One region of the Methylophaga sp. UBA1464 genome, then DNA from elsewhere that is predicted to be linked to it. Evidence: predicted binding sites of a transcription regulator. Region 1 holds the regulator's gene; the other holds the start of a gene.
The links. The regulator PhoB, encoded in region 1, activates phosphate uptake and scavenging genes when phosphate is short. The targets are predictions, from matches to a motif close to GNNTGTCATAAAACTGTCANAT.
Positions count from the first base shown of each region.

Region 2: speA (biosynthetic arginine decarboxylase) is a predicted target of PhoB. The motif match lies at 949-970, and genes of this name have one in related genera.

Region 1 covers NZ_DCSO01000045.1:120,363-135,136, reverse strand. Annotated here, with positions in the region: partial or broken gene dusB (tRNA dihydrouridine synthase DusB) at 1-541, opposite strand, end outside; gene prmA (50S ribosomal protein L11 methyltransferase) at 534-1,403, opposite strand; gene accC (acetyl-CoA carboxylase biotin carboxylase subunit) at 1,415-2,755, opposite strand; gene accB (acetyl-CoA carboxylase biotin carboxyl carrier protein) at 2,810-3,280, opposite strand; gene aroQ (type II 3-dehydroquinate dehydratase) at 3,284-3,727, opposite strand; gene dsbD (protein-disulfide reductase DsbD) at 3,854-5,701, opposite strand; gene B3O33_RS05310 (inorganic phosphate transporter) at 5,838-7,487, shown strand; gene arsJ (organoarsenical effux MFS transporter ArsJ) at 7,549-8,769, shown strand; gene phoB (phosphate regulon transcriptional regulator PhoB) at 8,855-9,547, shown strand; gene phoR (phosphate regulon sensor histidine kinase PhoR) at 9,560-10,849, shown strand; gene phoU (phosphate signaling complex protein PhoU) at 11,052-11,759, shown strand; gene ppx (exopolyphosphatase) at 11,961-13,466, shown strand; gene B3O33_RS05280 (hypothetical protein) at 13,521-14,054, shown strand; gene B3O33_RS05275 (c-type cytochrome) at 14,100-14,504, opposite strand.
Region 2 covers NZ_DCSO01000011.1:24,593-38,147, reverse strand. Annotated here, with positions in the region: gene B3O33_RS00960 (succinylglutamate desuccinylase/aspartoacylase family protein) at 1-920, shown strand, start outside; gene speA (biosynthetic arginine decarboxylase) at 1,030-2,979, shown strand; gene B3O33_RS00950 (saccharopine dehydrogenase family protein) at 3,004-4,203, shown strand; gene nspC (carboxynorspermidine decarboxylase) at 4,560-5,726, shown strand; gene speB (agmatinase) at 5,723-6,607, shown strand; gene B3O33_RS00935 (ketosteroid isomerase-related protein) at 6,893-7,300, shown strand; gene B3O33_RS00930 (GNAT family N-acetyltransferase) at 7,385-7,972, shown strand; gene B3O33_RS00925 (carbon-nitrogen hydrolase family protein) at 8,109-8,984, shown strand; gene apbC (iron-sulfur cluster carrier protein ApbC) at 9,132-10,214, shown strand; gene dcd (dCTP deaminase) at 10,256-10,822, shown strand; gene B3O33_RS00910 (WD40 repeat domain-containing protein) at 10,831-11,868, shown strand; gene B3O33_RS00905 (NGG1p interacting factor NIF3) at 11,872-12,189, shown strand; gene pepN (aminopeptidase N) at 12,194-13,555, shown strand, end outside.

The DNA of each region.
Region 1 (14,774 bases):
CATCAGCGCGGGTTCGACCATGTACTGCTAAGGCTTGAATACCGGCATCTTCAGCAATTCTGGCAATTCGTATCCCATTGCGATTATCCCGATCCCAGCCAGTACGAATTTTTAAGGTCACCGGAACGTCAACGGCTTGAACAACGGCTTCCAGAATATCGCCGACCAGTTTTTCATGTTGTAACAAAGCCGAGCCGGCCATGACATTGCAGACTTTTTTTGCCGGACAGCCCATATTGATATCGATAATATGCGCGCCTTCCGCCACATTATGGCGTGCTGCTTCAGCCATCATCTGCGGATCGGCGCCAGCAATCTGCACACTACGTGGTTCAGGTTCACCTTCATGATTGGCGCGTAACAATGATTTTTTGCTGGCCCATAAGGCTTTATTGGCGGTAATCATTTCCGAAACCGCCATGCCGGCACCGAGTTTGCGACAAAGCTGGCGAAATGGCCGATCGGTCACGCCTGCCATCGGTGCCAGAAACAGATTATTGGGCAAGGTGTAAGGCCCTATAGAAAAAGCTTTATCAGCCATGACGAATACCGCTCAGACGTGCCCACTCTTCCAGCACAACGGGGGAGTCCATATCAAATGCTGTTTGATAATGCTGGCGTAATGTCTCGGCTTGAACATCCAAAAGTCCGGATAACACCAGCTGAGTTTGAGGACGGGTTAACTCGATAAAACGCGGCATAAGTTCAATTAACGGACCCGCAAGAATATTCGCCAGCAATAAGTCACATTCAACAGTCGGGCAATGTTGCGGCAAATAGGTCTCAATTATCACGCCATTACGCTGAGCATTAGCCTGAGTGGCTTCCAGAGCCTGAGGATCGGTATCCACACCAATCACTTTATCGGCCCCAAGCAAGGCAGCAGCTATCGCCAGGATGCCACTGCCACAGCCGTAATCAATGACTGTTTTACCGGTTAAATCAGCCTGATCCAGCCATTGCAGACATAAAGCGGTGGTTGGGTGAGTGCCAGTACCGAACGCCAAACCCGGATCTAACAAGATATTAATGGCTTCTGGTTGCGGTGGTTGATGCCAGCTGGGCACGATCCACAATTTCTCACCGAAACAGATAGGTTTGAAATTGTCCATCCACTCACGTTCCCAGTCTTTATCTTCAACTGCTTCAATGCGGCAGTCAGGTAAATCCGTTAGCTGAGATTGCAGTGAGGTCAGTAGCGCGTCAGTGTCCGTTTCAGCATCAAATAATGCAATAACCGAGGTCGCAGACCACAAAGGTGTTTCGCCTATAGCGGGTTCGTAGATAGGCTGATCGGCATTGTCCTGAAAAGTGACTGCCGCTGCACCGCTCTCAGACAGAGCATCAGATAACGCTTCTGCCTGCTGCGGTGAGCTGGTGAAAATAAGTTGGATCCAGGCCATAACGGACGGACTTACAGTCCGAGTTTCTTTTCAAGATAGTGGATATTGGTGCCACCGGTCTGGAAATGCGTGTCATCCATAATGTCACGTTGCAGTTCAACATTGGTTTTGATGCCTTCAATGCCGATTTCTTTGAGCGCAGTACGCATACGGGCAATCGCTGATTCACGGGTATTACCGTAGGCAATCAGCTTGCCTATCAATGAATCATAATTTGGTGGTACACGATAGCCGCTGTACAGATGTGAATCCATGCGGATACCAGCGCCGCCTGGCGCATGATAATGCGTAACCAGACCCGGACTAGGCATAAAGGTACGTGGATCTTCTGCATTAATACGGCATTCAATGGCATGACCGCGCATCACAATGTCTTCCTGTTTCACAGAAAGTGGCATACCAGAAGCAATGCGGATTTGTTCAGCAACCAGATCCACACCGGTAACCCGCTCTGTGACCGGGTGTTCGACCTGAATGCGGGTATTCATCTCAATGAAATAGAACTCACCATCCTGATAGAGGAACTCAAACGTGCCGGCACCGCGATAACCGATACGTATACAGGCATCCGCACAGACTTTACCCATACGATCACGCATTTCGGAAGTGATGCCTGGTGCAGGTGCTTCTTCAACGACTTTCTGGTGTCGGCGCTGCATAGAACAGTCACGTTCACCTAAATGGACGGCATTACCATGCTCATCTGCCAGTACCTGAAACTCGATATGGCGTGGGTTTTCCAGGAATTTCTCCATGTAAACCATATCATTGCTGAACGCGGATTTAGCTTCGCTTTTGGTTAAGGCAATCGCATTCAGCAAATGCGCTTCACTGTGAACTTCACGCATACCGCGTCCACCGCCGCCGCCAGCTGCTTTGATAATAATTGGGTAACCAATTTCACGTGCCAGACGTAAATTGGTTTGATCATCATTGCCCAGGGGGCCATCCGAACCGGGAACACACGGTACACCAGCGGTTTTCATGGCTTTAATCGCTTCTACTTTGTCACCCATCATACGAATAGTTTCAGGACGGGGACCAATGAAAATAAAACCACTTTCTTCGACACGTTCAGCAAAGTCAGCATTTTCAGACAGGAAACCATAGCCAGGGTGGATTGCTGTGGCATCGGTGATTTCAGCCGCGCTGATTAACGCCGGTACATTCAGATAACTGAGACCGGATGGTGCCGGGCCGATACAGACACTTTCGTCTGCCAGTAGCACGTGTTTCAAATCACGATCCACGTCTGAGTGGACGGCCACGGTTTTGATACCCAGCTCCCAGCAGGATCTGAGAATACGCAAAGCAATCTCGCCACGATTAGCGATGACAATTTTATCAATCATGTTGTTTTATCCGCAGTTTTTGGCTTGCGATAACAGCCGGAGCTGTCAGCAATATTATTCGATAACGATCAATGGTTCGTCATACTCAACCGGGTGGCCATCTTCAACCAGAATAGCTTTAACGGTTCCGCTGCGATCGGCTTCAATCTGATTGAACATTTTCATCGCTTCAATGATACAAATGACATCACCGGCTGAAACTTGCTGACCCACTTCTACAAAGGAAGCCGCTTCAGGTGACGGCGAACGATAAAAAGTGCCAACCATTGGCGAACGCACTGCATTGGCTTCGTTAGAGGTTTTAGTAGCTGCGGCCGCTGCTGCTGTAGTGGCGGCTTCACTGGCAAAAGAGGGCGTGCTGGGTGCCGCTGATGCAGGTTGTGGCGCAGCAAAATACTGTTGTTGTGGTTGGACAGTGCTGGCGCGGCTGATACGAACAGATTCTTCACCTTCAGAAATTTCGATTTCAGCAACATCCGATTCCTGAATCAAATCAATCAATTTTTTTATTTTACGAATATCCATGATTTAGCCTTGAGGGTTGGTGTGTTTAATGGCAGCTTGTAATGCCAATTCATAACCTTGTGCTCCGAGTCCACAAATTACACCGACAGCCAGATCTGAAAAATAGGACTGTTGGCGAAATGCTTCACGACGATGCACATTGGACAGGTGTATTTCTATAAAAGGTATTGCCACCGCAGCTAAAGCATCACGAAGTGCCACGCTCGTATGCGTAAATGCTGCCGGGTTTATTAAAATAAAATCATATTGCTGGCGTGCTGACTGAATAGCCGAAATAAGTTCATGCTCGGCATTGCTTTGGAGGCAATCGAGTTGGTGTCCGTCAGCCTGCGCCAACTGTTGCAGTCGGGTGTTGATATCATCAAGGGTTGTGGCACCGTAAATTTCAGGCTCGCGCTGACCCAGCAGATTCAGATTGGGGCCATGCAATACTAGAAATTTCGCCATAACGACAACACACCAACGCTGGAAATATAAGGCGGGATTTTGCACTAGCCAGCGCTTTATTGTCCAGCTTTTTAACGAAAAATCCGGCTTTTTGTCGCTAATTTCGCCGAAATACAGGCATTCTCACTATTTTGTTGATTGAGCAAGGAAATCCGCCAGATGAGCGTTCAACTGGGCGGCAGAGACATGTCCAACCAAACGATGAGAGGCTGATTCGTTAGCATTTTTATCATAAAACAACATGCTTGGCGGTCCAAAGACGCGAAGGGCTTTTAATAGCGCTTGATGCGCATCGGTATTATCGGTGAGGTCGACTTTCAGTAGCGTAAAATTCTGCAGGGTGCTGACAACCTGAGGATCACGAAAAGTGGTTTGCTCCATAGCCTTACAATCGGTACACCAGTCTGCATAAAAATCCAGCATTACCGGTTGATTGCTTTGGCTTAGCGCTGATTCAAGCTCTTCAACTGAATTCACATTGGTAAACTGCAATTTTGCTGTGGTTGTTGAGCTGGCATTGCCGATTGTCAGGTTATGCAGAGGCTGCAATATGGAATTTCCGCCACTGGCGCTGCCGATCAGCAATAAAGCACCGCTGATAAGTGACAGTAAACCAAGACCTTTCCATAGTTTTTGCCAACCAGTGGCTTCAATCGGCAGACTGTTAAGTGCGCCCAGATATACTGCGCTGATAATCAACAGAGCACCACTCATAAACAGAATCGCCCATCCCGGCATAATCCGATCCAGCATCCAGATGGCAAGCGCGATCAGCATCACACCAAAAAACGCTTTGATATTTTCCATCCAGCGGCCAGCTTTAGGTAACAGGGTCCCGGCAGATGTACCGATTATCAATAACGGAATGCCCATGCCGATACTCATCGCAAATAATGCTGCACCACCTAATATCGGATCGGCATGCTGACTGATAAATAACAATGCGCCGGCCAGTGGTGGTGCCAGGCACGGTCCGACAATTAATCCTGATAACAAGCCCATTAACGCGACCCCGATTAAGGTGCCGCCTTGCTGACGATGGCTGAGCTGATGCAGGCGTTGTTGTAAACCATGCGGTAACTGCAATTCAAAAAAGCCAAACATCGATAAAGACAACAACAGTAAGATGCCGACAAAGCTGGAGATCACCCAGGGATTTTGCAGCATTCCCTGCAGATTACCGCCGAGTAATCCGGTTAATACGCCGGCAGCTGTGTAAGTAACTGACATGGCCAGTACATAGGTAAGTGACAGAATAAATGCCCTGCGCGTGGTGATGTGTTCACCCTGGCCAATAATGATGCCGGATAAAATCGGAATCATTGGAAACACACAGGGCGTAAAGGCGAGCAGTAAGCCGAGCCCCAGAAAGCCGAACAGAATCTGCAGCAGATTATCGTTTTGCAGACGTTGGGAAATCTCATCCTGCTGGCTAACAGCATTCGAGTTCATGACCGGGTTAACAGGGGCGGATTCGACAGCCGCTGCCCCGGTACTTGCTGAATCCGTAACCGCGGGCAGACTCAGATTAATGGTCTTGCGAGTAGGCGGATAACAAATCCCAAAAGTTTCAGAGCAACCTTGATAGTGAGCCGTTAACGTCACCGAGGTTGCGTCAGTCTGGTTGCGAATTAAAGGCAGGTTTAGCTGTAGATCGCTGGTGTAAACTTCCGATAGCCCAAAATAGGCATCATTCTTCATCTCACCGCCAGGTAAGGTGAATTCACCTATCTGCACCGCATCACTATCAGTTATTTCAAAATGGATTTTATCCTGATAAAGGTAATTCCCCTCCATGATTTGCCAGCCGGCCAGAATGGTTTCTGGAGAGGTCAATACCGCATCAAAGGCAAATGCTTCATCCACTTCGGGAGGCATATCGGCATCGCTAAACCCGAACTTCTCCAGCAGACTCGGTCGCGCCTGAGCTGAAAAACTGCTGAGCAGCATAAGCAGTATCAAAAATTGTTTCATGTAAAGATCGCCACAGATTCGTTGCAGTTACAGACCATTCTAACAGCCGATTGTTACACGGGTGAATGTAACAGGGTGTCATGTTGTCTTTAAACTGTAATAATTAGCCACATTTTCGGCAAAGCACGGGTGTCCAGTGGAAATTAAAACCATTCATAAACTTGAAAAGCAGGCCTATAAAAAAAGCCATGCAGAAATAGCCAGAATAGGTTTTGCCTTATTTTTCCTCGCGGCCATCATGGCATACAGTTTCGCCACTTCCGGCGGCGTTCCCAATAATCTCTTTTTAGCTATTGCCGCCGTTTTTGGTGGTTATATGGCGATGAATATCGGTGCCAACGATGTCGCCAACAATGTCGGGCCAGCAGTCGGTTCTAAAGCATTGACCATGGGCGGCGCCATCATGATTGCGATGATTTTCGAGGCCGCAGGCGCTTTTATTGCCGGTGGTGAGGTGGTGTCGACCATCAAAGGTGGCATCATAGATATCAACCAGTTTGGTACCGATACCGATAGTTTTATCTGGGCCATGATGGCGGCATTACTGGCGGCAGCGTTATGGTTGAATCTGGCTACGTTTGCCGGCGCGCCGGTATCCACTACCCATTCCATTGTCGGCGGTGTTATGGGCGGTGGTATGGCCGCGGCCGGATTCAGTATTGTTGATTGGGGCACCATGGGCGCCATCGTCAGCTCGTGGATAATTTCGCCATTGATGGGCGGAATAATTGCAGCTTCATTCCTATTGGCGATTAAAAAAACCATCATTTTCCGCGAGGATAAAGTTCAGGCTTCATATCGCTGGGTGCCTATCTATGTCGCCGTTATGGCATGGGCGTTTTCCACCTATCTGGTCATTAAAGGGCTTAATCAGGTTTGGGGCGGTTTTGTTGCCGCTCTCAATGGTTTGCCGATGGTGACGATTGCTCCGCAAGGTAAACCGAGTTTTCTTATTGCCATGCTGATTGGTTTAATGATCGGCGTTCTGGTGTTCTGGATTGTTAAAAAGACCATTGGCAGTAATCTGCCACACATGAAAAATGATCGTGCCAGCGTCAACGCACAATTCACCATTCCATTGATTTTTGCCGCGGCGTTATTAAGTTTTGCCCATGGTGCCAACGACGTGGCAAACGCGATTGGGCCTTTAGCGGCTATTAACGATGCGATTATGACGGGCGGCATTACGTCTCAGGCTGGTATTCCAATCTGGGTCATGGCCGTGGGCGCATTGGGTATTGCGATTGGTTTGGGTTTATATGGTCCACGGTTGATTCGAACTGTCGGTGGTGAAATTACCGAACTGGATCAGATGCGCGCCTATTCGATTGCCATGGCGGCCTCATTAACAGTCATTATCGCCAGTCAGCTTGGTTTGCCGGTCAGCACCACTCATGTTGCCATTGGTGGTGTGTTTGGGGTGGGTTTCCTGCGTGAATGGCTGGATGAATCAAATAAAATTGAAAGACAGATTGATCGGGAAAAAGCTGAAATCAAAGATGATAAAAAAATGCTGAACGCATTGCGTAATGAGCTGAAAAAGCTGGAGAAAAAACCATCGAAAACGGTTGAAGAATATCAACGTATCACCGAGCTATTTCGCTTAATTGATGAAGAAAAAGCAGAATTGAAAAAAGCCAAAAAGCTGTTAAAGAAAGACAAGAAAAACCTGTTTGTAAAACGCGATATGGTGAAAAAAATTGTAACTGCATGGGTTATCACGGTCCCTGCCGCTGCTACATTATCAGCCTGCATCTTCTTTATGATCAAAGGCATTATGCTGTAATCAAATGTTCATCAATCTGACATATTCTGTGTTTTAAACCATTTGTCAGAGCACAGTCGATATGCTGAATAAACTCAAATCCCTACCCGTCGCTATTCAGCAATATCTGGTGGTCACATTCAGCTACTGGGCATTTACCGTTTCTGATGGGGCATTACGCATGTTGGTGGTGCTGTTTTTCCACCAGCTAGGTTACAGCCCGCTGGAAGTGGCGATGCTGTTTGTGCTTTATGAGTTTTTCGGCATTGTGACAAACCTGGTCGGCGGATGGCTGGCAGCCAGATTAGGGCTTAATGTCACCATGCATCTGGGCTTGTTATTACAGGTCATCGCTCTGGCGATGCTTTTGGTGGATCCGCAATGGCTCACCGTAGCCTATGTGATGGTGGCACAGGCATTATCCGGTATCGCCAAAGATCTTAATAAAATGAGCGCTAAATCCAGCATCAAAATGCTGGTGGCGGATAACGCCCAATCTACTTTATTTAAATGGATATCCATTCTCACCGGCTCCAAAAATGCACTGAAAGGGGTGGGTTTTTTTGTCGGTGCAGCATTGCTTTCATGGATCGGCTTTCGTGGAGCCATTTTTACAATGGCTGTCGTGCTGTTAGTGGTGTTAATTCTCAGTATTGTGTTACTGCAGCGCGATTTGGGTAAAGCCAAAAATAAACCCAGGTTCAGCGATATCTGGTCAAAAAGTGCCGCGGTCAATCGATTGTCGCTGGCCAGGTTTTTTCTGTTTGGTTCCCGTGATATCTGGTTTGTGGTGGCTTTACCGGTGTTTTTGCATGCTCAACTGCAATGGCCGGCCATCTATGTAGGCGCGTTACTGGCAGCATGGGTTATCGCTTATGGCATAGTGCAGGCATTGGCACCGAAACTGACCGGTTTTTCCAAACAGCATGCGCCTGACGGTTATCATGTCTGGCTATGGTCGTTGCCGTTAATGGTTCTGCCATTACTTATCGCGATGACCGTTTATTTTCAATGGGCTGTGTTGCCAGCGTTAACCGCAGGTTTATTAGTCTATGGGGCGGTATTTGCCATTAACTCTGCCATCCATTCCTATTTGATAGTTTCATATGCCGATGCGGCAGGGGTTTCACTGGATGTCGGATTTTATTACATGGCCAATGCGGCAGGCCGGCTGTTTGGTACTTTGTTATCCGGCTGGGTTTATCAGGTGGCCGGACTGGCAGCCTGTCTGGTGATTTCTGCGCTGATGATTCTGGCCGCCAGTATTATTTCAAAATTGTTACCCCGCCAAGCTCAGTATTGATAAAGCTTTCAGCGCTGTTATCAGATTGTAATAATTTCCCATTAAGCTTTATTCTAATTAAAGATGGATTAGGAATTTGCAAGATATGAGCATATCGGTTTTGTTGGTGGAAGATGATGCTGCCATTCGTGACATGATTACCTTCAGCCTGCGTCAGGTTGGTTTTACCTGTGAAGCATCGAAAGATGCTGAGTCCGGACTGGAATGGCTGAAAAATCAGCAGCCTGACATGATTTTACTGGACTGGATGTTACCCGGAATTGATGGTATTGAATTTATTCGCCGTCTGCGTGCCAATGAGTTTTTAGCTTCAATTCCGGTCATCATGCTCACCGCTAAAGGTGAAAGTGAAGATATGGTCAAAGGTCTGAGCGTTGGCGCCGATGATTACATCAACAAACCTTTTTCGCCTCCCGAACTGATAGCCCGCATTAAAGCGGTTTTACGGCGTTGCCGTCCGATGGAAGATGACGACGCGCAGAAACTGCAGATGGGTGAACTGGTCATGGATACCAAGAGCCATCGGGTGTCGGTCAATGGTGAACGCATAGAACTGGGGCCGACCGAATTCCGTTTACTACACTTTTTTATGAAAAATCCCGAACGAGCCTACAATCGTTCCCAGCTGTTGGATTTCGTCTGGGGGGATACCGTATATATTGAAGAGCGCACGGTGGATGTGCATATTCGGCGGCTACGTAAGGCGCTGGAACCCAGCGGTCATGACAACCTCGTACAAACTGTCCGCGGTGTTGGCTACCGTTTTTCTGCTGAATAGCAGGATTGTCGAATGCAATGGGATTATTGGCGTTTAATTACCCTGCTGAGCTTAGCCGGGTTTCTGGGATTGGTGCTGGGCCATATGATGCCCTTTTTGTTTGTGGCGGCACTGATCTATGCATTATGGCTTCAATGGCAGTGGACACTTTTACAAAACTGGTTATTGAAAACCAATAAAAACCGCCCGCCTTCGGCAGATGGTGTGATTGATGATGTTCGGCGCCAAATTGAGCGCATGCGCTTGCAGAACAGTAATCGTAAAAAGAAACTCACCGGGTATTTGAAACGATTCAAAACGGCGACAGCAGCCATACCTGATGGTATTGTTGTTATCGGTGAATTTGGTCAGGTTGAATGGGCGAACCAATCTGCCAAAGCACTGTTGGGTATTCATTGGCCTCGTGACGCAAATTTGCGTGTCAATAATCTGTTGCGTGATCCGGCGTTTCATAAACTATTGGATATGCCGATTGATAAAAATATAACAACGCAGATCACCTCTCCTAAAAATCAGGCTACCCAACTGGAATTGAAACTGGTTGAGTATGCTGATAATGATCGCCTTCTTATCGCCCGGGACGTCACTCAGACCATTAAGTTACAACGAATGCGGCGGGATTTTGTCGCCAATGTTTCTCATGAGTTACGCACCCCCTTAACTGTTTTACGTGGCTATCTTGAGAGTTTTGATGTTGATAGTGATCCAGCCATGTGGCGTCAAGCTTTGCCCGTCATGCAACAGCAAACCCTGCGTATGCATCTGATGATCAAAGATTTGTTAGCTTTATCTCAGCTTGAAACGGGCGACAAGCCTCTACATCATGTGCCGACAGATGTGAGTAGATTACTGCAAAGTATTGTTGATGATGTGAAACGTCTTGATAGTTTTCAGGATCATCAAATCACATTAAATTGCCGGACGGATAAATGGTTATTGGCTGATGTAGATGAATTACGCAGCGCAATTTCAAATCTGGTTTTTAATGCCGTGAAATACACACCCGCCGGTACCAAAATCACGATTAACTGGACGGTTGATGGGCAGGGAAGTGTCATTGAGGTGATTGATGATGGTGACGGGATTGCGAGCCATCATCTGGAGCGGCTGACTGAGCGTTTTTATCGTGTGGATAACGGTCGGGATCGCGAAAGCGGTGGTACGGGGTTGGGTCTGGCTATCGTAAAACATATTGTCACTCGGCATAAAGGTCGGCTGGAGATACAAAGTGAGTTAGGGGAAGGCGCCGCTTTTCGCTGTATTTTTCCAACAGAAAAAGCAATTTCTGCCCCAGATATTTAATGATTTTCTGTCATTAATATTACGTTTTACAATGATATTAATGAAACGCCTTTGCTATAAAATAGCCCCAGTTTGAAAACAAATTGTTCATATTAAGTGTCCACAAACTTAATGACTCATAATCATCATTTGTAAAATTTAACTCGAATACAAATTAACGCTTCTGCAATCCATAAAAATTGATCTTACAAGGATATCTTTAATGTTGACCAATCAGCACATTTCCCAGCAGTTTGAAAAGCAATTACAAGATATTCGTAGTCAATTATTAGCGATGGGAGGCCTGGTTGAAAGACAAGTAAGCAACGCGATGCAGGCATTATTGACGGGTGACACCGATTTAGCGCGTGATGTCATAAGTGGTGATGATGAGGTCAACAAATGCGATCTTGCTGCAGATGAAAGCTGCATCAGTATCATTGCATTACGTCAACCCAGTGCCGGAGATCTGAGACTGGTGACGGTTATTTCAAAAATCATTACCGATTTAGAGCGTGTGGGTGATGAATCCGTGCGGATAGCCAAAATGGCACTTAATTTATCGGAAAAGGATCGCCCAAATAAAAATTACCGTGAGTTAAGAAGGCTGGGTATGCATGTAGAAACCATGTTGCGTGATTCGCTGGATGCTTTTGCCAGACAGGATGCTGACCTGGCGTTGAAAGTGGCCCGTGAAGATAACAGTGTTGATGAGGAGTATGAAAGCCTGTTAAGACAGCTTATGACTTACATGATGGAAGATCCTCGAAAAATCAGTCGTGCTATCGATATGATGTGGTCAGCACGGGCTTTGGAGCGTATCGGCGATCATTCACGCAATATTGCTGAACACACCATATATCTTGTCAAAGGCAAAGATGTGCGTCATTTGAGTATTGATAAAATGGAACAGGTCATAAAACAAAAATAAAATTAAGTGGTTTCTCGGCTAGCCTACTTAATATCCCAAGTCCTATCCTGGTATACAACAGATCCTAAATCATCATTTGATTAGACTTTGAATGATATCAACGGTATTAACCATACTTCTCCTGCACCATCCTGAATATCAATAATGGTATGACAGAAAAGAGTCAGGCAGAATGCTTGCAACTAGAACAAAGCTGAGATTATGGAAACACCTGATGATTTTGATGTACTTGCCGCTGTGGATCTGGGTTCCAACAGCTTTCATATGATTATTGCCCGCCTGCGTGATGACCACTTCCAGATAATGGATCGGCTGCGGGAGATGGTGCAGTTGCGGGCCGGGCTGGATAAGCAAAATAAGCTGTCTGATGAAGCCCAGGACCGTGCCATTGCTTGTCTGGAGCGTTTTGGTGAGCGTGTTCGTCATTTACCTGCTGGTAAAGTTCGGGTGGTAGGAACTAATACCCTTAGGGTGGCTGAAAACAGTCGTGAATTTCTACGTAAGGCGCGTCAGGCGCTGGGGCATCCTATTGAAATCGTCACCGGCGAGGAAGAGGCCCGACTGATCTATCTGGGCGTGTCGCGATCACTGGCGTTTGATAATAGTCGTAGATTGGTGATGGATATTGGTGGCGGCAGTACCGAATATATTATCGGCGAAGGATTAGATGGATTGCGCCGTGAAAGCCTGGAAATGGGCTGTGTCAGTTTCACTCAACGGTTTTTTACAGATGGCACGGTCAGTCAATTACGCATGCAGGCTGCTTTATTAACCGCTGCTATCAAGCTGCGCTCTATTCAGCGCCCATACCAGAATCTGGGCTGGGTCGAAGCAGTCGGTGCTTCCGGAACTATTCGCACAGTGGCCAGTATCGCGACAGCCCAGAGCTGGAGTGAAAACGGTGTGATCACCGCCGAAGCGCTGGATAAAATAATTGCCCATATGGTGGAAGCCGGTCATCACGACAAGTTTCAACTGGAAGGTTTAGGTCCCGAACGAGCCAATGTTCTGGCTGGTGGGGTTGCGGTATTAAAAGCGTCATTCGATCGATTGAAAATTGAACGCATGATTGTGTCGGATGGTGCATTACGTGAAGGATTGCTCTACGATCTGCAAGGTCGTATTCAGCATGATGATGAACGCGATCGCACAGTGAATGCTTTGGCTCGTCGTTATCATGTGGATGAGTCTCATGCCGAACGGGTCAGCAAAATGGCCACCGAGTTGTATGAACAGGTTGCCGCCGAATGGGAAATCAATACCGAAGAACAATTGCAGCGCTTGCAATGGGCAGCCAAGCTCCATGAGGTGGGGCTGGAGATTTCGCACTATCAATATCACAAACACTCTTCTTATTTAGTTGCCAACTCCGATCTGCCGGGGTTTTCCAGAGAAGAGCAGCAAGCCCTTGCCGCGATGGTGAGAGGTCAGCGCCGGAGTTTTCCACGTAAACATATCAAACAACTGTCCGATGAGATGCAGCAGGCCACAATGCGATTGACGATTTTGCTGCGTTTGTCACTGGTGTTTAATCGAGGTCGAAGTGAAAAGACCGATACGCATGTTGGCCTTAGTTTGCATCGTAATTCTCTGATATTGACACTGCCATCCGGCTGGCTGGAAGAACATCCATTGACTGAAGCGGACTTGATGCAGGAAAGACAGGAGCTAAAAGAAATTGATATTCGCCTGAAAATTCGTGATTAATCTGGAATTTCACTCCACTGCAACAGTCAATCTCTTATAGATAAGGGTGGTTTTATGTGGCGATCAGTTTGTGTATTTGTTTCAGGCTTGATGTTATCCCTGCCGCTTTGGGCAGAAGAGCAGCTATACCTGAGCGAAACCGGCGATCGCTTTACCATCAGTCAAACCAAAGATGGTCAATATTGGGGGTCGCTGATTATCAGTGATAAACATACTGCCAGCTTTGCTCATAATGAACTCATTCTGCTACAGCTTGATGAGCAAACACCTGTTTCTCTTGAACATGGCAATTTGAGTTGCGGTTCACCCGCTAAAGCCCGGCAAACAGTGTTTTATGACGTTTCCCCTTCAGCTAATGAATTATTCATCAAAGGAAAGGCGCAGCCCTTACCTAAAGGTTTCCAGCAAGTCAGACAGCGCGATGTATTTACTACAATTACCGCCGATCGACGTGCTGAAACTGTTGATTTTGTCTTGAACGATGAAACGGTCAATCTGCAGCAGCTGCAATCTGCCAGCACACTGAAGTTTCGTTTTGTCACCGATGATGGAAAACGTCGTCAGGCACTTTTTCATATACAACAATAATAAGACTGTTGGCCCTGACATAACGTCAGAGCCAACCATGACAGATTACTTGGCTTTGCTGGGTTTAACCTCGCCAATTGCGCCATCAGCACGGGCTTTCAGGTAAGCATAAATTTGATCCATGCCTTCCATCACCTGGGGATTACTTTCCCAGGCTGGCATCATGCCGATTTGTCCCATCTTGCCGTGAGTAACAGAGGCGATAAATTCATCTTTGGAAATGACATTCAAGCTATCCGCCAGATTGGGCCCCACCATACCTTGTGCATAGGTGCCATGACAGCGGGCACACCAGTTACGATAAAGTTTATAGCCATTAAAGGTTGCACTATCCAAAGCCTGTCCATCGGTTACGGTATAAGGCTTATCGTCGGCAAGACTGAAAGGGCTGAAAGCCAGCAGACTTGCGATAATGGCTAAACTACTTGGTTTTAGACTATTTTTTTGCATATTGTCCCCCCATAAATATCAATAATCAGGTCATTGAGAGTCATCCGCTTTTAATGCGGGCAACGGATAGTCAATGTTCGATTACAACGGTCAAAACCCTGATTCAATCTTCCGGTCATTTGGAAACTGCTGTGTTAATTAACATGGTTCTGTACCATTCAATCTGTTTTGAACAGCATACTCTTTAACCTTCAAATATAGTTTAGTAAATGCTAATAAATGAAAAATGTGTTTTTTGCGGCTCTTGTATGTCAAATCACACAAAAAATA
Region 2 (13,555 bases), on a different contig from region 1:
GCCCTGTTCTATTTGTATCCGGTGCGGTGCATGGTGATGAAATTGTTGGTGTGGAAATTATTCGTCGGCTGGTGCGAAGCAAACGTCTTAAAGGGCTTAAAGGCACGTTGATCACTATTCCGGTGGTGAATGTTTACGGCTTTATTAATCAAACACGTTACTTACCTGATCGCCGGGATTTAAACCGTTGCTTTCCTGGGTCTGAGGAAGGTTCATTAGCGGCACGTTTAGCCAACCTGTTTATGAGCGAAGTGGTGAATAAATGTACCCATGGTGTGGACTTGCATACTGCAGCCATCCATCGGGACAATCTGCCACAGATCCGTGCGGCTTTGGATAACCCTGTGGTGGAGGAAATGGCAAGGGCATTTAATGCACCGGTTATTTTGAATTCGGGATTGATTGAAGGTTCATTACGCCATGCCTGTCAGCAGGTCAATGTGCCGGTTATCGTGTATGAAGCGGGTGAAGCTTTGCGCTTTAATGAACTGGCGATTCGTGCCGGAGTCAGAGGTGTGTTGGCGGTGATGCGCAAATTGGGTATGTTGACCGAATCCCGTACAAAACAGGCAAAACCTGTCGATCCGTTTGTCGCGCGATCCAGTAGTTGGGTGAGGGCGCCGCAAAGTGGTATTTTCAGGATGCTGGTGCCCATGGGGGCGCAAGTGACAAAAGGCGATATTCTGGGCATGGTTGCTGCGCCCTATGGCGATGAGAAATCCGAAACCAAAGTGGTCGCTATCTGCAGCGGTGTGATCATTGGCAGAACCAATATTCCGCTGGTGAATGAGGGCGAAGCCTTGTTTCATATTGCGCGATTTAACCGTCCTGATGAAGTTGCGGATAGTGTTGAAGCTTTCAATACAAACCTGCATCCATCAACGGATACCAGCGCTCCTGAAGAGCAGCCGATTATCTGAGTCTGCGATTCGCATCCTTAAGTAGTGATGCTGTCATAATATTTTTGCAATTTATCCATAAAATAGTGACAATCCCGCGATTTAACTGAAGCCAAAGGGGGTCATACTGATGACACAAACCCATGCCAATCTTGATACAAACTCACCTGACGTCGCCTCTGATGAATGGAGTGCGCAACATAGCAGTAAGCTTTATGGTGTACGTGATTGGGGTGCGGATTATTTTGATATTTCCGCCGATGGCAATGCGGTTGTCAGTTTGCAATTTGGTGAAAAGACTATCCATGTTCCGTTGATTGATATTGTTAACGGAATGAAAGAGCGCGGTCTGGATATGCCCGCTGTATTACGCATCGAGAACCTGTTGGATCTGCGCATTACTCAGTTAAACGAAGCCTTTGCCCGGGCCATCAAAACCGCAGGTTATAAAAATCACTATCGTGGCGTATTTCCGATCAAGGTGAATCAGCAATGTCACGTTATTGAGGAAATTGCCGATTACGGTCGTCGATATCATCATGGTCTGGAAGCGGGCAGTAAGGCTGAGTTAATCATTGCTATTTCTCAGCTACGTGACCACGACAGTCTGATTATCTGCAATGGCTATAAAGACGAAGAATTTATTGAATTAGGACTGTATGCCCGCCAGATGGGCATTCCCTGCTTTTTTGTATTGGAAACCGCCACCGAACTATCCACCATTTTAGAACGCAGCAAAGCATTGGGTATCGATCCATTAATTGGCTTACGCATACGTTTGGCCTCTACTGTGGAAGGTCATTGGAATGGCGATAGTGGAGATCGTTCGATATTCGGTTTATCTACCAGTGCGCTACTCGAAGTGATTGATCAGCTTAAACAGGCTGATATGCTGCATTGCCTGCAATTACTGCACAGCCATTTAGGTTCGCAAATTCCCAATATCCGTAATATTCGTAGTGGTGTGATGGAAGCCTGTCGTTTTTATACCGGTTTAATCGAAGAAGGCGCACCGATGGGATATATGGACCTTGGCGGTGGTTTGGCGGTCGACTACGAAGGTGCACGTTCGAATAGCACGCACAGCATGAACTATGGTCTGGACGAATATTGCTACAACATTATTGAAACGTTACAGGAATGCCTGGATCCCCTTGATATAGAGCATCCTGTGGTTATCACCGAGTCAGGCCGGGCTTTGATCGCGTATTCTTCCATGCTGTTATTTAATGTATTGGAAGTACGTGATCATAAACCCGGAACGATTCCGGAAGTCGCTCCCGCTGATAGCCCGGACATGCTGGTGAATCTCTATGCCGTGCTGGGCAATGTAAAACTGCAGAACCTGCAGGAGTGCTACAACGATGCCATTTATTATCGTGATGAATTACGTGAGTTATTCCATCACGGTCAGGCCACTTTACGTGAACGTGCTTTAGCTGAGAATGTTTCATTAGCCATTCTGGAAAAAATCTCGGAACTACTGCCTCAGGCACGCCGGGTTTCTGCGGAGTTGGAAAGCCTGCCGGAATTATTGTCCGATATTTATTACGGTAATTTCAGTCTGTTTCAATCATTACCGGATATCTGGGCAATCGATCAGATTTTCCCCATCATGCCAATTCATCGTTTGAATGAAAGACCGACTCGTGCCGCGGTCATTGCCGATATGACATGCGACTGTGATGGTAAAATTGATTCGTTTTCCTACGAAGAGGGTATTCGTAAAACGCTGCCATTACATCCACTCAAGGAAGGTGAGGAATATTATCTGAGCGTATTTCTGGTAGGCGCCTATCAGGAAACCCTCGGTGATTTACATAACCTGTTTGGTGATACCAACGTGGTCAGCGTGCATATCAACGAAGATGGCAGCTTTGATTTTGTCCGTGAGTTCCATGGTGACAGCATTGCCGATGTGCTCAGCTACGTGGAATACGATCCAAAAGTGATGCAGGAACAGTTCCGTAAGCTGGCAGAACAAGCTGTGCGGGATGGCAAGATTTCAGTACCAATGCGTCAACAAATGTTACGTGCCTTCAGCGATAGCATGAATGGCTACACCTTCTTTGAAAGATAACTGCAGATTTATAAGGATTCAGCAATGTCAAAAGTGATCATTATTGGCGCCGGTGGTGTTGGCGGCGTCGTTACCCATAAATGTGCTCAATTACCGGAAATTTTTTCAGAGATTATTCTGGCCAGCCGTAATGAAGACAAATGCAAAGCTATCGCTGCTCAGCTGGATAGATCCATCCGTACTGCCAAGGTCGATGCCGACAATGTGCCTGAGCTGACCGCTTTACTGGAAAAGGAAAAACCGGATCTGGTGATCAATGTAGCGTTACCTTATCAGGACTTGCATATCATGGATGCCTGTCTGAACGCTGGTGTCGATTATCTGGATACAGCTAACTACGAACCTTTAGATACCGCCAAGTTTGAATACAGCTGGCAGTGGGCTTATCGTGAAAAATTCGAAAATGCCGGTTTGATGGCTTTGCTGGGCAGCGGCTTTGATCCGGGTGCCACCAATGTCTTTACCGCGTATCTGGCCAAACATTATTTCGATGAAATTCACGAGCTGGATATTATCGACGTGAATGGTGGTGATCACGGTTATCCGTTTGCCACTAACTTCAATCCGGAAATCAATATCCGTGAAGTCACTGCAGAGTGCCGTCACTGGGAAAATGGTGAGTTTGTTACCACCCCGGCCATGTCGAAAAAAGCCAGTTTTACCTGCCCGGAAGATGTCGGCAGCTACAATATTTACCGGATGTACCACGAAGAACTGGAATCACTGGTCGTAAACTTCCCGACGTTAAAACGTGCTCAGTTCTGGATGAGCTTTGGTGACAGTTATCTGAAACATCTGGAAGTGCTGGGTAATGTTGGTATGACTGGCATTGAGCCAATTGACTATAACGGTCAGCAGATTGTGCCGATTCAGTTCCTCAAAGCATTGTTACCTGACCCTTCAACACTTGGCCCACGTACCAAAGGTAAAACCTGTATCGGTTGTGTGGTGAAAGGCGTTAAGGATGGTAAACAGAAAATTGTTTATCTCTACCAAATCAAAGACCATCAGGATTGCTACGCTGAAGTTCAGTCGCAGGCGATTTCCTATACCACCGGTGTACCAGCCATGATTGGTGCCAAAATGATGCTGGAAGGCAAATGGAAGAAACCGGGTGTCTGGAACATCGAACAGTTTGATCCGGATCCGTTTATGGAAGATATGAATAAATACGGACTGCCCTGGGAAGTGATTGAACTGGATAATTTCAATCTCGACGATTGATCTTATAGATCTATAAAAAATTAACCACAGAGGCACAGAGGGCACGGAGGAAAAAAATATACATCCGCAGATTAAGCAGATGGACGCAGATTTCTAATTTTAAGAGAAATGTAGGTTGGGTTGAGCCTGCGAAACCCAACACCATCTATTCTTCTGCGTCTTGTTGGGTTTCATAAATTCAACCCAACCTACACTTTGTTAAAAAACGTAGGTAGGGTTAGCGTAGCGTAACCCGGCAAAAATAATCTGCGAGAATCTGCGTAATCTGCGGATAAAAACTCTGTGCCCTCTGTGTCTCTGTGGTTAATAAATATTAATGAAATAAATTAACTATCATTTTCAGGTATTTGAATTTAATGCAATTTACCAATTTTACCAAGCTGGATTTATCTCGATTGCCGTCTCCTTGTTTTGTGGTGGACGAAGTGGCTGTTGAGCGTAATTTACGCATTCTGAATCACGTGCAAACGGCCAGTGGTGCCAAAGTTCTGGCTGCTTTAAAAGCTTTTTCCATGTGGTCTTTAGCGCCATTGACGGCCAAATATCTGAGCGGCACTTGTGCCAGTGGTTTGCATGAAGCGCGACTGGGTTTTGAAGAATACGGTGGCGAAGTGCATGTGTTTGCAGCAGCTTTCAGCCAGCAGGATATTGATGAACTGCTGACTTTTGCTCATCACATTGTGTTTAATTCCTGCGGGCAGTGGCTGCGGTTTCGTGAACAGTGCCTGACAATGCAAAAACAACGTCCTGAATTGCATTTTGGTTTACGTATCAATCCGGAGCATTCAGAAGGTGCGGTACCGATTTACGATCCGTGTGCACCCGGTTCACGTTTAGGCATTCCGTTATCACAGCTGGATGAAACGGCTTTGGATGGCATTTCCGGCCTGCATTTTCATACTTTGTGTGAGCAGGGATTTGAACCATTGCAACGTACAGTAAAAGCCATGGAAGCCAAATTCGGTCATTTGCTGCCACAAATGCAATGGGTAAATTTTGGCGGTGGTCATCATATTACGGCGGATGGCTACAATATTGATGGTTTAATCCAATTAATTCAGAATTTTAAACAAAGGCATCAGGTCGAAGTGTATCTGGAGCCGGGAGAGGCGGTGGCAATTGGCACAGGTATTTTGAGTTGTGAAGTACTGGATATCAGCTGGAATCATCTGGATCAGGCTATTCTCGATACTTCGGCTACCTGTCATATGCCTGATACTTTGGAAATGCCTTATCGTCCAGATATTACCGGTGCAGGTTTAGCTGATGAAAAACCACATACTTATCGGCTGGGTGGATTAACCTGTCTGGCGGGTGATGTGATTGGCGATTACAGTTTTGATAAACCACTGGAAATCGGACAACGGCTGGTATTTGAAGATATGAGCCATTACACCATGGTCAAAACCACGACGTTTAATGGCACCAAATTGCCATCTTTGGCTATCTGGAATTCCGAAACCGATGATTTACGTGTAGTCAAAAGTTTTGGCTACAGTGATTTTAAAGAGCGACTGTCATGACAGCAGAATTAAACGAAGAATTTCCGATTTTCCTGGGATCTGAGATTGATCAGGCTGATCCTAAACAGGCGATGTTTCATGTTTTGCCTGTCCCCTATGAAAAATCAGTTTCCTATGGTGGCGGTACAGCGAAGGGACCCTCCACTATCTTGAATGCCTCATGGCAGCTGGAAAAATGGGATGGTAAAAGCAATCCATGTGATTTGGGCATTTACACCTGCCCGCCAGTAGACTGCAGCGTAAATTCTCAACAGGTGATTGATAATATTGCCAATGCCACTGCTGAAATCATCCGTAATGGCGGTATTCCCGTCGTGTTAGGCGGTGAACATACTGTCACCTACGGCGTCATCAAAGGCTTGAAGGATGCAGGGATTGAAGATTTCGGCATTGTTCAGATCGATGCCCATGCCGATCTGCGTCATGCCTATGAAGGCGATATTTTGAGCCATGCTTCGGTAATGAAACGTGCAGTGGATATGGGTATTCCGTTATACCAGCTGGGAATTCGTGCCTTTTGTGAAGAAGAAATGCAGGTGCGTGAAGAATTTGGCGTGTATTACCAGGATGCCGATGAACTGGTTCCCAATAATATCAACAGCATTACCTTACCTGATGATTTTCCGCAAAAAGTGTTTTTTACAGTCGATATTGACGGCATGGATCCCAGTGTATTTCCATCAACAGGCACACCGGTACCAGGCGGCCTGAGCTGGTACCAGACATTGAATCTGTTTGAATCGGTCGCCAAACAACGTGAAATTATCGGTTTTGATGTAATGGAATTCGCGCCGATTGAAGGCTTTCATGCCTATGACTTCGCCGCATCAATGCTGACTTACAAGTTGATGGGGATTACTGCTCGTAGTCGTCAAAGCTGATTTTTGAAAGTAACCACAGAGACACAGAGGGCACAGAGGTTTTTTTGAGTTATCCGCAGATTACGCAGATTTTCGCAGATTATTTTTGTCGGGTTACGCTACGCTAACCCGACCTACGATCCTGTTAAAAATTATAAATCTGCGTCCATCTGCGTAATCTGCGGATCTATTTTCTTTTATCTCCGTGCCCTCCGTGTCTCTGTGGTTAAATTAGTCGTTTCTGCTTTTCTTTGAAGCGTTTACACGTTAAAATTCGCGGTTTTTTTACTCACTGGGATCTGCAACATGAGCCAAGCTACAATCACATTGCTGCAAAACTACTACGATGCGTTCAACCGTCAGGATATGGATGCGTTTTTAAATATGCTGACTGACGATGTTATTCATGACGTCAACCAGGGTGGTCGTGAGGTTGGTAAAGAAAAATTCTCTGCATTTATGGACCGCATGAATGCCCATTACAAAGAACAAATCGTTGATATATCCATCACCACCAACGAAGCGGGTGACCGCGCTGCGGTTGAATTCACCGTATTAGGTGAATACCTGAGCACCGATGAAGGTTTACCGGAAGCTAACGGTCAGAAATACAATCTGCCAGCCGGTGCGTTTTTTGTGATTCGTGATGGCAAAGTGGCTCGTATCACCAACTACTACAACCTGGAAGACTGGGTGAAACAAGTCGTCGGTTAAACTGCAGGACAATCAGCCAGGCTGGAATGTATTTTCCAGTCTGGCTTTTTTATATGCCTTTCCATTGCACGGATTGAAATAACTATGCTGGAATTGAAACGTTTATCAGGTGAAGCCCTGAATCAATTTATTCCTGAACTGGCCAGATTGCGTATTCAGGTTTTCCGTGATTTTCCTTATCTCTATGATGGGGATCCGGATTACGAGGCTCGCTACCTGCAAACCTATATCGAAGCGCCTGACAGCGTGATTGTTTTAGCCTTTGATGGCGATAAGGTCGTCGGTGCATCGACCGGCATTCCGCTTAAATATGAAACAGATGACGTCAAAGCGCCGTTTATCAACGCGGGTATTGATGTCGATAGCGTATTTTATTGTGGTGAGTCGGTGTTGTTATCACAATATCGCGGGCAGGGTGCTGGTGTAGCGTTTTTTGATCATCGTGAACAGCATGCACGTGAACTAGGCGGTTATGAATACAGCTGTTTTTGCGGTGTTCAACGACCAGACGATCATCCGCGCCGTCCGGCAGGTTTCAGACCGCTGGATAATTTCTGGCGTAAGCGTGGTTATGAAAAACATCCTGAGCTGCACACCACCTTTAGCTGGAAAGAACTGGATGAAGCGAATGAGTCGCCCAAGCCAATGACTTTCTGGATGAAGAAACTCTAGCAAAGATCTGTTTTCTTAATATCCGTTCGCTTGTGTAGCGAAAGTAATTTTTACAAATAGTTTTTTTTGGCATTGAAATAAGGCTGAAATGCCCAATCTTTAATGTCCCGTTAACGATTTCCCGAGTTTGGTGCCAATGAGCAAAGTTAAAGTCGCTGCAGCACAGTACGATATCGGTTTTTTCAAGGACTGGTCGCAATTCACTGATAAATTGACTCAGTGGGTGGCTGAAGCCGTTGAAGAAAAGGCCAAACTGCTGGTGTTTCCGGAATATGGCAGCATGGAACTGGCTTCGTTATTTGGTGAAGCTATTTATACCGATCTCGGTAAGCAGTTACATTCGATGCAGGATGTGTATGCGGACTGGCAGGATCTGCATCATCAACTCAGCAAACAATACGATGTCATGATGCTGGCCAGTACGTTTCCGGTCCTGCAGGAAGATGGCACATTTCGTAACCGTGCGAATCTCTATGCACCGGATGGGCTGATTGGTTTTCAGGATAAGTTGATCATGACCCGCTTTGAAAATGAGCAATGGTTAATTCATCCAGGCCAACAGATTAAAGTGCTGGATACGGATGTCGGGCGTATTGGTATCAGTATTTGCTATGACATTGAATTTCCGATGATCGCCTATCAACAAGTCAATGCCGGAGCGGATTTAATTCTGGCACCAAGTTGCACCGATACCCAGGCCGGTTTTCATCGTGTACGGATTGGCTGTCAGGCACGTGCATTGGAAAATCAATGCTATGTTGTGCAGTCGCCTACGTTTGGTGAAGCTCGCTGGTCAGAAGCTGTTGATGTGAATACCGGGCGTGCCAGCATTTATACACCGGTGGATTATGGTTTTACCGATAATGGCATATTGATTGAAGGCGTGGCTGACAAGCCGGGTTGGGTCTGTGCTGATCTGGATTTGACAGAAATTGCCCGCGTTCGTGAGGAAGGTCAGGTCTTTAATTACCGGGATTGGCCTTTACAACACACATTATCCGGACCTGATTAAATTCGTTAAACACTTTAAACACCGCTGTTATAGCGGTGTTTTTCTCTGTATCAGCCAATAGCCCTGCAAGCAGTGTGGATGCAGCCAGTTTTGGCAGGGTATAAAATATTGAATCTAATTTAGCTTTGAAATATACAGGAGTCATGCATGACTAGCCCCGCGCAAATTGAGGAAATCGTCAAAAACTATCAGGATCCATCAACGCTGATAACGTTGGGCGAGACTCGTGCCACGGTTAAGGTTGTGCAGGATGACAATCAAACGCAGGTTGATGTGATTCTGGGCTACCCAGTCAAGGGTTATGCGGCTGAACTGGCCCAGAACTTAAAGCAATTAATTGAAGCTGATGGCGCAACCAATGTCAGCGTCAATATCACTACTAAAATCGTAAAGCATAAAGTACAGCAAGGCGTTCCGGCGCTGGAAAATGTCAAAAACATTATTGCCGTGGCCTCGGGTAAAGGTGGCGTAGGTAAATCTACCACTTCAGTTAATCTGGCATTGGCTCTGGCCGCTGAAGGCGCAACCGTGGGGATTTTGGATGCCGATATCTATGGCCCCAGCCAGCCACGCATGCTGGGCACTACGCAACGTCCGGAATCAGTGGATGGCAAATCGATTGAACCCATTGAAAGCTATGGCATTCAAAGTATGTCGATTGGCTTTTTAATCGATGAAGAAGAACCGATGATCTGGCGTGGTCCGATGGTGACGCAAGCCTTGCAACAAATGCTGGGCGACACTAATTGGAAATCACTGGATTATCTGGTCATTGATTTACCACCGGGTACGGGCGATATTCAGTTGACGCTGTCACAGAAAGTACCGGTCAGTGGTGCAGTTATTGTCACCACACCACAGGATATTTCCTTGCTCGATGCCCGTAAGGCATTGAAAATGTTTGAAAAGGTCAAGGTCCCGGTATTGGGTGTTATTGAAAACATGAGTACCCATATCTGCAGCCAATGCGGTCATGAAGAACATATTTTTGGTGCCGGTGGTGGACAATCAATGGCGGAACAATATGGTGTGAATATGCTGGGCAGCCTGCCATTGGATATTCATATCCGGGAAGATGCTGATAATGGGCAACCGACGGTGGTAAAAGATCCGGATGGAGATATTGCTCTGGCTTATCGAGTTATAGCCCGTCGTATTGCAGCCAACCTGGCCATGCAGGGTAAAAATTATGCAGCGGCCTTCCCGAATATAGTTATCAAGAACGACTAATCAGGCTATCATCAACATCTTTTGGGCTTTATTGACGGACTATGAGCATAAAATCAGATAAATGGATCCGCCGCATGGCAGAACAGCACGGCATGATTTCGCCGTTCGAACCGGGCCAGGTGCGTGAACGTGAAGGACAGCGCATTATTTCCTATGGCACTTCCAGCTACGGATATGATGTACGCTGTTCCACTGAGTTTAAAATCTTTACCAATATCAATTCAGCGATTGTCGACCCGAAGAATTTTGATGCCAGCAGTTTTGTGGATATCAACTCCGATGTCTGTATCATTCCGCCAAATTCATTTGCGCTGGCCCGCACCATCGAATCGTTTAAAATTCCGCGTAATGTGTTAACCATTTGTTTGGGCAAATCGACCTACGCGAGATGTGGCATTATTGTGAATGTCACGCCGTTAGAGCCTGAATGGGAAGGGCAGGTCACGCTGGAATTTTCCAACACCACGCCATTGCCAGCAAAAATCTATGCTCATGAAGGCGTTGCACAAATGCTGTTCTTCGAGTCTGATGAAATCTGTGAGACCTCCTATGCTGATCGGGCTGGTAAGTACCAGGGTCAGCAGGGTGTGACTCTGCCTAAATCCTGATTACGATTATGTCCGTGCGTAGTATCAGCAGATTCATTTTCCCGGGGCTGCTGCTATTGCTTGGCGGCTGTGAAGATCGACCACAACAGTCTTATGAGTGGCAACATAGTGATGGCAGTTACGCCGCTGTTTTTTCCGCGGATGGAAAATTTCTCTTATCGGCTGATGTAGATGCGGCTGCCAGACTCTGGGATCTGCAAACCAATCAGGTGAAGTACAGCTGGCAAAGTGAGGCTAAGGAGACAGTTCGTAGCACTTCCGTGGCTTTGGCAAAATCCAGTTCGCTCGCTGCAACGGTGGAGTTTGATACGGTTATGTTATGGAATACGGCGAATGGTATGCCGGAAAACAGACTGACCTTCCCGCTCAGAATTAAAGCGTTGGATATCTCTGCTGATGGTCGTTATTTATTACTGGCTTTGGCTGATAGCACGGCCGTTTATTTTGATATAGACGCCAATCGGGTACGTTATGTGTTTGAACATGATGGTGCCGCAGTCGATTCCCCTGTGAAGCATCCCATTAACACTGTGGCCATCTCCCCGGATGGTAAAACGGCTTTAACCGGTGGTGATGATCGTACGGCCAGGTTATGGGATCTGCAGAGCGGTGAACAGTTACAAAACTGGGTGCATAGTAATACTGTAAATCTGGTGAAGTATGATCCGCAAAGCCGATATGTATTTACTGCCGCGGATAATGGGCATGCTTATCTCTGGTCATTGGCAGATGGCCGTCTGCAATCACAATTGCGCAGTTCTGCATGGCCTAAATCAATGCCGGTTCCGGACTTTCCGGTTTTTACTACCACCACAACCGCCGTCAACTTTTCACAGGATGGCATGCTCCTGGTGACCGGTCATGCAGCAGAACGACTTTGTGTCTGGCAACTACCTCAAGGTGATAAATTACGTTGCTGGAAAGTGACCAGACAAAATCCGCTTAATCCCGGAATGGTCATACAGGCGGTGTCGTTTATTGCTAATGACAGTGCTGTATTAAGCATTGCCGGTACGGGTGAGGCGCAACAATGGCAGTGGAGGTAACACATGTACAAGCTGGTATTTTTTGTTCCGGAAACCCATAAAGAACTGGTTAAAGAAGCCATTTTTAATGCGGGTGCCGGACATTTTGACGGTTATGACTGCTGCAGCTGGGAAACACAGGGAATGGGACAGTTTCGCCCACTGGCAGGGAGTCAGCCATTTATCGGTGAAAGTGGAAAAGTTGAACAGGTAAATGAATACCGGGTTGAAACGATTTGTTCGAACGACACTATCAAAGCGGTTGTCTCAGCTTTGAAACTTGCACACCCATACGAAGAGCCTGCTTATCAGTACTGGCCAGTAAATCAAGAGGAATTTTAATTTAATGAACGCACCTGCGTCCCCAAAAACGATTCGTCTAGCGGATTATACGGTTCCATCCTACCTCGTTGACAATGTTGATCTGCAATTTGAGCTGGATGCTTCCACAACGCGCGTTATCAGCACTCTCAGTATGCGTCGTAATCCAAAAGGTCCAGGTGAGGACTGTGTGTTGAATGGTGAGCACCTTGAGCTGGTCAGTATCAAACTTGATGGCCGTTTATTAACTGCCGCTGAATTTCAACGTTCCAGTACGCAACTGATTCTGCCGCAATTACCGGAAAAATTTCAGCTGGAAATTGTGACTGAAATTCATCCAGATCAAAACACGGCTTTAGAAGGTTTATATCACTCTGGCGCGTTGGTATGCACCCAATGTGAGGCTGAGGGATTTCGGCGTATTACTTATTACCCGGATCGTCCTGATGTCATGGCGGTCTTTACGGTCACCATCACAGCCGATAAACAGCAATGGCCGATTCTGTTATCCAATGGCAATTTGCAGGAGCAGGGCGATCTGGAAGATGGACGTCATTGGGTACGCTGGCATGATCCACACCCTAAACCCTGTTATCTGTTTGCTTTGGTGGCCGGTGATTTATATATGCAACAGGATAAATTCACCACAGCAAGTGGTCGTGAAGTTACCTTGCAGATATATGTAGATAAAGAAAATCACGATAAATGTGACCATGCTTTAATGTCTTTAAAGCAATCCATGCGCTGGGATGAAGACAGCTACGGGCGTGAATACGATCTCGATGTATTCATGATTGTTGCCGTCAATGATTTCAATATGGGCGCCATGGAAAACAAAGGGTTGAATATCTTTAATGCGGCCTGTGTTCTGGCCAGCCCGAAAACAGCCACTGATAACGATTTCTATACCATTCAAAGCATTGTAGGGCATGAATATTTTCACAACTGGTCAGGTAACCGTGTGACTTGCCGTGACTGGTTTCAGTTAAGCCTGAAAGAAGGCTTTACGGTAATGCGTGATCAGTCATTCAGTGCCGATTTGAATTCTGCTGCAGTGCAACGTATTGATGATGTTGATCAGCTGCGAAGCCTGCAGTTTGCCGAAGATGCCGGCCCGATGGCCCATCCAGTGCGTCCCGATAGTTATATCGAGATCAGTAACTTTTATACCGTCACTATTTATGAAAAAGGCGCCGAAGTCGTGCGCATGATCAAAACCCTGGTTGGCGATGAAGGTTTCCGCAAGGGCACCGATTTATATTTTGACCGTCATGATGGTCAGGCAGTAACCACCGATGATTTTGTCAAAGCCATCGAAGATGCCAATCATATCGATTTAACGCAGTTCAAACGCTGGTATACCCAGGCGGGAACACCTGAAATTACG